4 regions of the Clostridium saccharoperbutylacetonicum N1-4(HMT) genome follow, and region 1 is predicted to be linked to each of the others. Evidence: riboswitches for the same ligand, from Rfam matches in the RefSeq annotation. Region 1 holds a riboswitch; each other region holds the start of a gene.
What was found. A riboswitch is a leader RNA that binds a small molecule or an ion and turns the genes downstream of it on or off. The one in region 1 is predicted to bind cyclic di-GMP.

Region 1 (3,219 bases):
ACATAAAATACTAGCTTCTATAGCATTATCAAGAAGAATGCCGATGATCCTGCATATGTCAATAACACTCATATTAATGAGTTCTATATCATCTGCCATTTCGATTTTAACATCGATACCTTTTGAATGTGCATTAACAATCTTTGAAGATAACAAGGCCTTCAAGGGACTAATTTTAATATGTGATAAGTAAGACAAAGACATATCTTTATTTACAATTTCATCACTTTCAGGAAGTAAATCATTGTAATAGTAATTCTTTAATCCATTAATATCGTCAGTTTCTATATAGCCTGCTAAAGTTGAAAGAATATTCAAATAATCATGTTTGAAGCTTCTTAAATCTGAATACATATTTTCAAGCATGTTTGTATAATTTTGCAATTGAGAATATTCTTTAGATCTATGTTTGTTTACCAAAATGGTAAAGCAGTAATATGTTATAGTTGTAATTAATATAAAAAATATAAATAAATTTAGTGCATTAAATAGAAGCATATTTTTATTCCATGTTACTACAAAATCTTTTAAACTATATTGGTAGTATAAGAATATAATTAATAGAATACTTATTATAAATGCAATAGGTGGTTTATTTGAAATTTTAATATTAATATCAATTCGACTAGAAATCTTTAATAAGATTAGTCTAATAATTTTACTTAGAACAAAAACATTAAGCAGAATAAGAAGTTCTGACATGAAATTTAATAGAAGATTAGCATTTATGTCAGAATAATTATATTTTAATAGATATATTAATATTGCTCCTGTAATAGCATCAGAAATAAATAGTAATATCCATATAAAAGCAGAAAAAATAACAGAAATAAAAAAATTTCTATATATTAATAGCAAACAAGTAAAAATGCAAAGCGGCATTACATATATAGGCAAGGCAGCTTTGGTATTAATAAAGAAATAACCGATTAATATATATATTATTATTGAGAATTTAATTAATATATTTTTATTAGGCTTTACAAAAAAAGTAAAGTTTAGAGCCGGGACCAGAATCTCAAGCATGATAATTAACGGAAAAAGTATATTAAGTACTATTTCAAGCATTTCTTCAACAACCCCTTTATATACCTTAAGGATACATAGCAAATCTCACTATTTGTCATTTCTACAATCATCTTACTTTTATCAATGGATTTAATCTTTTTAGTATTAACTAAATATGATCTATGAGTTTTATAAAAATTAGAAGAAACTGCTTGTTCAATGTTTTTTAAGGTACCGTAAAATTCATATTGTCCTTTAAAAGTATGTACTGAAATTTTATGTTCTTTGCCAGCAGTTTCGAAAAAAAGAATTTCATCAAAATCTAAAAAAATAACATTGCTACCAACATCTATTGAAAGCTTGTTATCATTTTTTGTTTTTGCAGCATTTAGATTATTATGTACAGCATTAAGGCAATCAGCTATTTTAACTTTTATTGCATTAATATCTCCCTTAACTATGTAATCAAGTGCTTGGACTTTATATTGAAATGTAAGAAGCGTTAATTCAGCATGAGCAGTTAAAAATATAATATATCCCTTAGGATCATAGGTTCTTATTAAGTGTGCCAATTGAAAGCCATTAAGATCACTATTTAAGTCTACATCTAAAAAATAGATAAAACTATTTTGACTATTATCAATATACTGAATAACTTCGTGAGGATTGTTTGTAGAAAGTGCAATTTTACAATTGAATTTTTTAGTCTCATTAGATATAATGGCTTCAATTTTTTTTCTTTGATCTAGATTATCTTCACAGATTATAATATTATTCATAATTTTCCCCCTAAAACTATTTAAGTACAAAGTAGTTCTTATAGTCATTCTTTTTACTTAATTTTTGTTTTATATTCTTCAAAATCTTTATGTATCATATATATTTCTACATAAAATGAAAAAGTGCCCATATAATTATAGGCACCAAAACAAAGCTTAAAATTTGTATAAATACATTTTGGCAACCTGACAATCATAGAAAATTAAATTATCCTTAGACTCATAGCTTTGCGGCCCTACCTTTCAGTAAGTGTGCTATTAGCATTGTATTTTTATTATTACTAGATTTATAAATTTTTGTAGTTAGCATATTTTTTACCAAATAATCTGTAAGCTATTGGCGTAACTACTAAGGCTCCTTCTAAAATAGAAAAGGTTATTAAGTTGGTATATATGTTATTATGAAGCAATAAAGCTAAAATATAGAAAGCTATAATAACTATAATAGATTTTATCTTTAAAGATTTTCTCAATTTTAGGCTTATAAGAGGACGTTCTTCAGTATCAGCAGGAGCATATAATAATATAAGGGCAAAACTTATTAAAAATAAAATAGATACTAATAATAGATTTCTTTGTATATTTCGACTTAAGTAAACATTTCCGAAAAAGAGTATGTAATTTATAATAATACATTGGAAGGTCGAATTTGCATGAACTCCAGAAGCAAAAATTCTAAGAGCTGCAAAAACTAGAAAAGCAGTAAGGGCATATCCTAATATTCCTAGAAAATATGCAGTAGCAAATAAAATAATAGATTTAAATATAGTCAAAAAAATGACTAATATTCCATAATGAATTTTTTCCAAATCTTCAGTAGAAGCTGAGGTATTGTTTTTTATAAATTTTGTACATTTCTCACTTAATGGTTTTGAAAGTATCATAAAATCAGTCCTTTTTTGGTTAACGTTAACAACATATTCAATTTATTTTGTAGATAGCTATTTAAATTATCTACAAATATATTTTCTCATAATATTTATTTTCTCATAATATTTAGATTAAATAAACATATTTTTCTCTAAACGTACAAAATTAAGCATTAAAAGTAAAAATTAACATTTGATGTTCTGAAATATTCTTTTTATGCCTAAAAATGGACGTTTTATTACAATGGTATTGACTTTTTGATAAAATGAGTTCTAAATTTATTATAACTAATTGTTATAAAATGGAGATAATATGTTTATTTACATAATTATGAAAATATTTAAGACTATTGTATAAATTTTATTCAATGGAGGTGATTATATAATGCTTGACGTAAAATATTATATATACAGTTTGTTAATGTATCTATTAATATGTATTAGTCCAGTAATTCTTTATATAAAATTTAAGGAAAAAGCAAATGTATTGGCATATCTGAAGTTAACAGGAAATTCCCGAAAAGGTGTAATTGTTGGAAGTGTAATAAGTATAATCTTTGTAG
Region 2 (3,219 bases), 2.7 Mb from region 1:
ATTATCCCTAACGATTCTTGCATCATTTTCATTGAAGCAGTCATTTCTCCAATTTCATCTTTTTGATTCAAATATTTAATTGGAACTTCCTCAATCAAGTTTCCCTCTGACAATACCTTCAAATGCTTTGAAGTTAATTTAACACCTTTAGATATATTATTTGAAATTAAGTATATAATGCAACCTCCAATTAATATAAATATTATTGAAGATATTGCAACTGAAATCTTCAAACCAGATAATTCTGATAACACTTCAGTTTCTGTTACTATAACACCTACAGACCATTCAGTTCCAGAAACTGGTGCATATCCTACATATTTATCTACTCCACCAAAACTATATTTACCTATTCCTGTCTCACCTGCACCCATTTTAACTTCAATATCTGCTATTGCTTGTAATTTCGGATCTTTTTTTGCTTCATCTATTGGATTATATAAATTGGTAACTTTATCTTTATCAGTACTTGCAATATTTACTCCATCTTTTCTAATCATAAATGCATAGCCAGTTTGTCCAATTTTAAGTTGATTGGTTAATTCACTTAAATAATTTCCATCTCTTGTTTCTATTAAAACACCTACAATTTTATCATTATATTTAACAGGAACTGCATACACAACTACAACTTGTTTATTAGCATCTTTACTTACTATCGGATCTGATACATTATCCTTACCTGCTAATGCATTTTTTAAGTATACTCTGTCTTTAACATTAACAATTGTTCCATCTGGTTTTTTAATGTCTCCATTTGCTTCTACAAATTCTAATCTAATACTTCCAATTCTTTTACCTTCATTTGAAAGAATTGGCATCTTACTTTCTGTTGCTATATTAGGATCACTTATTTCTGGTTTAGCTGCAATAGCCTCCAATGTTTTTAACTGCCCTTCAAGTCTTCCAGAAACATTACTTGCAGTTTGTTCTGCAATTTTAGGCAATGTCTTCCCTAAATTCGATTTTAATGCATTCGATGAATTGATAAATGAAATTATACCTAATCCTATGCATATAATTGCTAACATTAATCCCAAAAATACTATTAATTTTGTTTTAATACTTTTCATAAATTTCCCCCTATCACTATTTAAGTATAAAGTAGTTCTTATAGTCATTCTCTTTACTTAATTTTCGTTTTATATTCTTAAAAATTTATATGTATCATATATGTTTCTATATAAAATAAAAAAATCGCAGGCGACTGTGGAGCCGTAGATTTTTAATATTAAGTTCCGTATTGTGCTTCGCACTCTTTTTATAGGTGCGCATCTGCCTTTTCGAACGCATGTGAGAAAAATCTGCACCTTAGAAAAAGCAGCTATGCTGCATACGAGAACATTTTATGCAGGCGAATATGATTTATTTTTTTATTCTTTTAAAATATTAAACCTAGTTGATTAGTCTGTTTCAAAAGTTATCCGCAGATTCTCCAATAATATAATTTCCTAAAGAATAAAAAAGTGCCCATATAATTATAGGCACCAAAATAAAGCTTAAAATTTGTATAAATACATTTTGGCAACCTGACAATCATAGAAAATTAAATTTTCCTTAGACTCATAGCTTTGCGGCCCTACCTTTCAGTAAGTGTGCTATTAACATTATATTTTTATTATTTTATACTATTATGTAAAATATTAAGAACTGTACGTAAATCAGCAACTCCTATTTGACCAGGTGCTGAAGCTTTTTTGGCAGCTCCAAAAGTTAATGCTGAACCAAATACTTCGCCTGCTAAACGGCTTATAACCCCAGTACCTGCCATAGACATTGTAATAATTGGCCCCTCAGCATAATTTTCAACCATTTCATTTGTAGCTGAAAGTAAAACTAACACGTCGTTTTTATTTTGAGGCATTACTGCAATTTTAGGTAAATCAGCTCCTAATTCTTGCATTTTTCTCAAACGTAATACAATTTCTTCTTGAACTGGAGTCTTAAAGAAATCATGATTTGACATTACAACTTTAACTTCAGAATCATGTGCATAAGCAACTATATCTTTAACAATTTCATCTCCTGTAAAAAGTTCTACATCGATTAAGTCAACTAATCTAGTAGCTGCAATTTCTTTGTTCAATTTTGCATAATAATTTGTAGATACTTCTTTTTCTCCACCTTCCTTTTTGCTACGGAATGTGAATAATATTGGTGTATTTGAAAGTAGCTTTCTTAAACTAACAAGTAATTCTTTAACTCTTTCTATGTCTTCTACATTTTCATAATAATCAACACGCCATTCAACAACATCTAAACTGATATCCTTTAAAGCTTCAACTTCTTCAATAAGTTCTTCCTTTGTCCTTCCAACGATTGGAACGCAAATTTTAGGAGTTCCTTCACCAAGTACAACATTTCTAACTTTTACTGTTTTTTTCATAGCTATCCCCCTACTGTTTTAAAAAAATATATTATGAATATTATTGCTTTATTTTTAAATTATGTACAATATTATAATAATTATTAATCTCAGAAATAGCTTCTAATACAACAAACTTTAAAATTGTCATACTAGAAGCTGCATTATTTTTTTAACATACTTTCAATATTATTTGATATTTAAGAATTCTTTCATATGTTCAATAGGCATTTCTTTTCCTGTGAAAAGTTTAAATGCTTCTGCTCCTTGATATAACATCATACCATCACCATTAATCCATTTACAACCTACTTTATCAGCTGTTTCTAATAATTTAGTTACGTGTGGCATATAAACTGTATCTGCTACGAATAAATCAGGACGTAAGTATGTTTCATCTGGAATTACCATTTGACCTTCTAATGGCTTCATACCAACACCTGTAGCATTTACAAAAAGATAACTTGATTCAATTTCACTTCTTAAAGCATCAGTATCAGCTAAGTCAAATAATTTAACTTTACAGTTTGTTTTTTCAGTTAACTTTTTAACTGTTTCTTCTGCTCTTGCCCAGAATTTATCTTTAATATTAAAGATAGATATTTCAGCTACACCATCTAAAGCAGCTTGAACTTGAATTGCTGTTGCAGCACCACCAGCTCCTGCTATAGTCATTTTTTTACCAATCACATCAATACCACTATCTTTTAATGAAGTCATAAATCCAACTCCATCTGTTATATGTCCAGTTAAAACACCATCATCATTTACAACAGTGTTAACTGCACCTGCAAGCTCTGCTGCTGGAGAAATCTTATCTAAATATTTGTGAATAACAGTCTTATTAGGCATTG
Region 3 (3,219 bases), 2.8 Mb from region 1:
GAATTTAAAAATCAAATAAATGATTTGAGAAGAGTTATAGAAAAAGATGAGCTATCAACTACATTTGTAGTAGAAATTCAGCAAGAAATGCTTACATCTTATAGAAGACACGTTATAAATTTAGATAAAGATTTTGGGGAGTTCTTAATGAGAAAAATCAGGAAATAATTTTTAGGTCTAAAATTATTTGTAAGATGAAAAATTAAAGCACTAAATTAAGAAATGCATATATAAAAGATTATTTAGTTAAATAATCTTTTATATACTATTTTCAATTTAGTGTTTTTTTATTATTATATATTAGTTTCAGAAGATATTGACACATTTAGAAAAATGGTGATATTTTTAATGTAGTTACAAGTTAATAGTATAAGCAGTAGCTTAATTTATATAAAGGGGCGTAAAATTATGGCAAAGATAGATGAATTACTAGATACCATTGATATTAAACGTGCATCCGATATTCATATCACATCTGGATTAACTCCTATGGTAAGAATTGATGGCAATCTAGTGAGAGCAAATGAAGAAATTATTTCACATGATGTAGTTGGAGAATATATTGAAGATTTAATGCCAGAAAAATTTGAGGAGTTTCTCGAAAAAGGAGAAATTGATTTTAAATATAATAGGAAAGGAATTTGTAATTTCAGAGTAAATGCGTTTAAATGCAGAGAAAGTTATGCAATATGTATGAGAATTATTAAGGAAAAGATTCCTAAACTTAGTGATATATCAACAGCAGAAGCTTTGAAAGAATTCACGGAATTAAAGGATGGCTTAGTTTTAGTTACTGGACCAACTGGTTCAGGCAAAAGCACAACTTTAGCAGCAATGATAAATGAAATTAACAAGAATAAGGAAAAGCACATAATAACATTAGAAGAACCAATAGAATATATACATGAAACAAATAGGTCAGTGATAAATCAAAGAGACGTTGGAGAAGATACTAAAAGTTATGCGGCTGGTCTTAGGGCAGCACTTAGACAAGATCCAGATGTTATATTAGTTGGAGAAATGAGAGATCCTGAAACTATCGAAATAGCATTAAGAGCAGCACAAACAGGACATTTGGTTTTTTCAACGCTTCATAATATGGGAGCAGCAAATAGTATATATAGGATTATAAATTCCTTTGAAGCTGGTCATCAAAATGAAGTGAAAATTCAATTATCATCCTTGCTTAGAGGAGTTGTTTCACAAGTTTTATTGCCAAATGCATCTGGAATTGGAAGGTCGGCAGCAATGGAAATAATGGTATGTACCTCAAGCATAAAAAACTTAATAAGAGAAGGAAATTTTGAACAAATCAATAGTTTTATTCAAATGGGGTCAAAGTTTGGAATGCAAACAATGGAAATGGATTTAAGAAGATTAGTTAACAATAATATAATTTCAAAAGAAGAATATGATACCTGGATTAGAAATAATAAAATTAATTAATCCTATATATTTAAATTTATGTTAAAGTGTTTTGTGAAAATTTACAAAATACACTTGTAAATTAATAGTAGTATGATATTATTATATTAAAAATAAGATAATTTAATTTGTTTAAGAAGACTATGAATCATGTATTGTAGATGGGCACTTGATACATGAGGAGTTAGTAGTGCAACCGGCCTTAAATTTTTTTAGGGTCGTTTTTCGCGCTTTTTTAAAGAAAAAAATTACAAATTAATCTCTTAAAATACATAAATGAATAAAAATGGAAAGGTTTAAATTGAAATGGATTTTGTGTTGGTTTTGGTTTTAGGTTTGGTCATAGGTAGTTTTCTAAATGTCTGTATTTATAGAATACCGTTGGAACAATCTATTGCTTTTCCACCATCTCATTGTACAAATTGTGACCATAAACTGGAACCGCTTGAGCTTATTCCAATAATAAGTTATATATTTCTTGGCGGAAGATGTAAGTATTGCAAAGCTAAAATTTCTGTAAGATATCCAGTTATTGAAATTGTTAATGGAATTTTATATTTATTAATATATTTAAAATTTGGATTAACAATTATTACTTTAAAATATTGTGTTTTAGCATCTCTTTTAATTGTAATTGGGATGATAGACTTTGATACACAATTTGTGTTTACAAATACGATTATTTTTGGTGGAGTTGTTGGAATTGGATTTGTAATATTACAGGCTATTATAAATAAAAATGGAGTTATAGATTTGCTTTTAGGTGGAATTATCGGTGGAGGAATAATAGGCTTAATAGTATATTTGACAAAAGGAATGGGTGAAGGTGATATTGAAATTGCAGGCATCTGTGGATTATTTTTGGGGATTAAAGGAATTTTGCTTGGATTGTTTTTAGCAGTTATTCTTGGAGGAATAGTCGGAATAATAATTTTGCTACTAGAACTTAAAAAAGCAAAAGATAAAATGGCCTTTGGACCATGTATAGCAATTGGAAGTTTGATTTCTATGTTATTTGGAGTAGAAATATTAACATTATATATGAACTATTTAATGTAAGAGCAAATTATAATAAGCTTTTAACATACTAATGATTGAAAAAGCTTAAGAACAATTTTATACTAATGAAGAATATTGCATGGGAGAATATGAGATAGAAAGGTGCGATATGAGAAATGGCTACAGAGAAAAGAAGATTAGGGAATATACTGGTGAACGCAGGAAAAATTACCAGTTATCAATTACAAGAAGCATTAAAGGCACAAAAGGCTCTGGGTAAAAAGCTTGGAGAAATATTGGTAGATACTAAAATAATCACTGAAGAAGATATAATTGAAGCTATTGAACAACAGACAGGAATTAAAAAGGTTGATTTAAATATAATTAATTTTGATAGAAAAGCAATAACATTAATTCCTGAGAATTTATGTGAAAAATATATATTAATTCCTTTTGGCTTTGATAATAATAAAATAAAAGTTGCGCTTGCAGATCCTTTAAATATATTTGCAATAGATGATGTAGCTATATCTACAGGTTTTGAGATAGAGTCCTTTATAGCAAGGACAGCTGATATTAAAAAATTTATAGGGATATATTATAGTAGTCAGCAGGTTAATAATGCGGCCCTTCAGCTTGAAAAAGAAAGTATAAAATTAAATAGAAATTCTAAAACAAGAGCTGTAGAAGATATAAATGAAGTAAATAGTGCTCCAGCTGTTAAAATGATAGATTATATGTTCAAAAACTCAGTTGAACTTAAGGCATCAGACATACATATAGAGCCTTTTGAAT
Region 4 (3,219 bases), 1.4 Mb from region 1:
TCATTACTACTAGACTTCTAAAACAATTTCTATTTTTACTATTCAATTTTTTAATAATGTTGTTTTCTACAACATCCTCACTTGACTTTATAATTTAAATTTCTAAATAATTATAAACAAGCTACCATAAATTATATTTTAAATTTAGTTATAATACTTCCTAAATCTTCAGACATTTGAGATAAAATTTTACTAGATGAAGCTATTTCCTCAACAGATGCTAATTGTTCTTCTGCTGCTGCTGATATTGTTTGTGTTTCATCTGCTATCTTCATACTTATGTTTTGGATATTATTTACTGAAGTAACTGATGCTTTAGTCCCAACACTTATTTCATTGATGGACTTTGATATTTGGTGAATTTGTTCAGATATTGCACTTATCATTTGAAGTATTTCACGGAAACTTGTACCTGCAACATTTACAACCATTGCTCCTGTATCAACCTCTTTTGAGCTTTCATTCATAACTGAAACTGCACTGTTAGTTTTGCTTTGAACATCGTTAATAATTTTAGCTATTTCTTTAGTGGCTTCTTGTGACTGTTCTGCTAATTTTCTAATTTCATCTGCTACTACGCTGAAACCTTTCCCCGCTTCCCCTGCTCTTGCAGATTCTATAGCTGCATTTAACGCAAGTAGGTTGGTTTGTTCTGAGATACCTTCAATTGTATCAATAATTTGTCCAATCTTCGCTGACTTTTCTTCAAGCTCACTAATAATTGTTGACGTTTCATTAGTCTTTCTCTCTATTATTTCCATTTGATTAATAGCTTTTTCTACTGCTTCTTCACCAGCATTTGCAGAAGTTTGAGCATTATCCGTTAATGTTGAAACTGATTTTGTATTTTCAGATACTACATTTATTTTATCAGATATATTTTCAACTACTTTAGTAGTACTATTAGCAAATGCAAGTTGATCATCCGCACCATTCGCCATAGTAGTTACAGCAGTAGCAACAAGATTTGATGCATCTGCTGATTGTTCAGCACTTGCAGTTAATTCTTCTGAAGATGATACTAATTGTTTTGATGTATCTCCTAATTGCTTAACTAATTCTCTGATATTATTTGTCATCTTATCTAAAGCATTGGATACTGTACCAAACTCACTTTTATCTTTAAGATTCTCTGGTTTTATCTTTAATGAAAAATCACCTTGGGATAAAGCACCTATAAATATTACAAAATCATTTAATCTCTTAGTAATACGTTTTGTTATAAGTACTCCTAATACAATTATCAAAATTGATGCTGTGATAACTATAATTAAAAACGTTCCTACTGCAATCTTAAAATTTAATTTATCTGCATTATTTATTTCTTCAGCAATTTGTCTATTATGATCACCAAGTTCAACCAAACTATTCATGAAAGCTTGTACATATATATCAACATTTTTTTCATAATACTCATACGCTTCTTGATTTTTATTTTCTTTAGCTAAACTAATAACAACTTTCCTACCTTCTCTATACTTTGATAATTTATCTTCTATTTCCTTTATCTTACTTGTTTCAAATGAATCCAACTTTAAATTTTTATACTGATTCATATAATTATTAAATTGTTCAGCACGATTATCAATATCTTTAATTAAACTCTCATTTTCTGCATTATCCGTTGTTACCATAAGTCTATAGATATCAGCTGTAATAGCTCTTGCATGAACTCTAGATTCGCTCAGCCATTCACTGGATAATAACCTTTCATTATACATAGAATCAATACTTTTACTAGATGATAGTAAAAAGTAATATCCAGTTATACCTACTGCAAATAACCCTATTAAAGAGCATATTATAAGTAATGTTAATTTCTTACCTACCTTTAAATTATTAAGCCATCTCATTTTTTAATCTCCTATCCTTATACTTAAAATTTCAATAAAAAAACCCGCCAACAATTAATAACTTAATTGTTGGCAGGTTGCACCACTAACTCCGAATTCTTAAGGTGCCCAAATAAAAGAACTCATCATCGTTTCCAACTTTCCATGACACTATATTACAAAATATTATAATATTCACTATATAAATATTATATCACCTACATATACAAATGTACACTTATTCTACTATTGATAAAGTGTTCAGTTAAACTTATTTCTTACCTTGAAAATAACAATCAAAATATATTCATTACCTCAAATCACATGATCAGCTGACTTTAAGCTATGTGCTGTATAAATGCACTGTGGCTTTTTCAAATGGAAGTGCCTAAACCTTATATTGGTAAAAATATGCTTAAATTAGCAGTTTGATGTAATAAATAAAAAATATGTTCTTTGAAAACTGAATAATGGGATATTTTATAAATATGTTATAATTTATTATATACATTATAACTTGAAGAAGGAGTGAATATAGTGAGTATCACTGTAAATTTATACTATTCAGGAATAAACGGAAATGCCAGAAAATTTGCAGAAGAAATGGAAAACAGCGGTACTGCTGCCGCCATCCGTAACGAAGATGGAAATGAAAAATATGAATATTTCTTTCCGATGAATGATCCTGAAACAGTTTTACTTATCGATAGTTGGAGAGATCAGAATGCAATTGACGCCCATCATGCTTCACCAATGATGACAACTATTGCACATTTAAGAAACAAGTATGATCTGCACATGAAGGTTGAGCGATATGTTTCTGATACTGTAGAGGTTCCTTCTTCAGATGTAAAATTCATCAGGGAATAATTACAGAAATTTCAGCTTGCTCTATGAATCAGCAAGAACTTTGAATTTATAGATTATATAAAATTTAATAACTGATTTAAGAATCACATTATTCAACTAAAAAATGAATAGTGTGATTTTTGCGTAATACTAGAATAACTTGTACTAACTAGTTAGATTTACATACATCTAATGTTGAAGTTAATCTTAATATAGATTTGCATCTTATTCATTGGATCGGATTTAAATACATCTCATGTTGAAGTTAATCCATAGCAAAATAGCCATTCCTTAAAATCAATAATACCATTCATCCCTCTTAGAATCAACTTCCACACAAAAATTTACCAGCCGTTTTATGAATTTTAGCTAACATTCAAAAAATTCTTCTTAAGTCCTTATTTTTACTTACTTTAATGGAATTTATCTTGCTTTATGCCTGGGATAAAATTTAGAAATATTGAATTATAAACTAATAAAAAACTTATTAATTTATATTCTATCCAATGCCAGATATAATGTAGCTAGTGAAATAAAA

Region 2: another riboswitch for cyclic di-GMP. It lies ahead of CSPA_RS25715 (methyl-accepting chemotaxis protein); the one in region 1 lies ahead of CSPA_RS09115 (LytR/AlgR family response regulator transcription factor).
Region 3: another riboswitch for cyclic di-GMP. It lies ahead of CSPA_RS21615 (prepilin peptidase); the one in region 1 lies ahead of CSPA_RS09115 (LytR/AlgR family response regulator transcription factor).
Region 4: another riboswitch for cyclic di-GMP. It lies ahead of CSPA_RS02785 (methyl-accepting chemotaxis protein); the one in region 1 lies ahead of CSPA_RS09115 (LytR/AlgR family response regulator transcription factor).

Annotation. Positions count from the first base shown of each region.
Region 1 is NC_020291.1:2,062,419-2,065,637, forward strand. It holds gene CSPA_RS30505 (sensor histidine kinase) at 1-384, opposite strand, end outside; gene CSPA_RS09115 (LytR/AlgR family response regulator transcription factor) at 1,056-1,787, opposite strand; cyclic di-GMP riboswitch class I at 1,965-2,054, opposite strand; gene CSPA_RS09120 (accessory gene regulator B family protein) at 2,075-2,671, opposite strand; gene CSPA_RS09125 (CPBP family intramembrane glutamic endopeptidase) at 3,042-3,219, shown strand, end outside.
Region 2 is NC_020291.1:5,861,282-5,864,500, forward strand. It holds gene CSPA_RS25715 (methyl-accepting chemotaxis protein) at 1-1,073, opposite strand, end outside; cyclic di-GMP riboswitch class I at 1,521-1,610, opposite strand; gene aroD (type I 3-dehydroquinate dehydratase) at 1,619-2,386, opposite strand; gene CSPA_RS25725 (shikimate dehydrogenase) at 2,555-3,219, opposite strand, start outside.
Region 3 is NC_020291.1:4,859,696-4,862,914, reverse strand. It holds gene CSPA_RS21625 (bacteriohemerythrin) at 1-168, shown strand, start outside; gene CSPA_RS21620 (type IV pilus twitching motility protein PilT) at 409-1,446, shown strand; cyclic di-GMP riboswitch class II at 1,553-1,636, shown strand; gene CSPA_RS21615 (prepilin peptidase) at 1,732-2,484, shown strand; gene CSPA_RS21610 (GspE/PulE family protein) at 2,601-3,219, shown strand, end outside.
Region 4 is NC_020291.1:633,906-637,124, reverse strand. It holds gene CSPA_RS02785 (methyl-accepting chemotaxis protein) at 132-1,853, opposite strand; cyclic di-GMP riboswitch class II at 1,916-1,998, opposite strand; gene CSPA_RS02780 (antibiotic biosynthesis monooxygenase family protein) at 2,370-2,702, shown strand.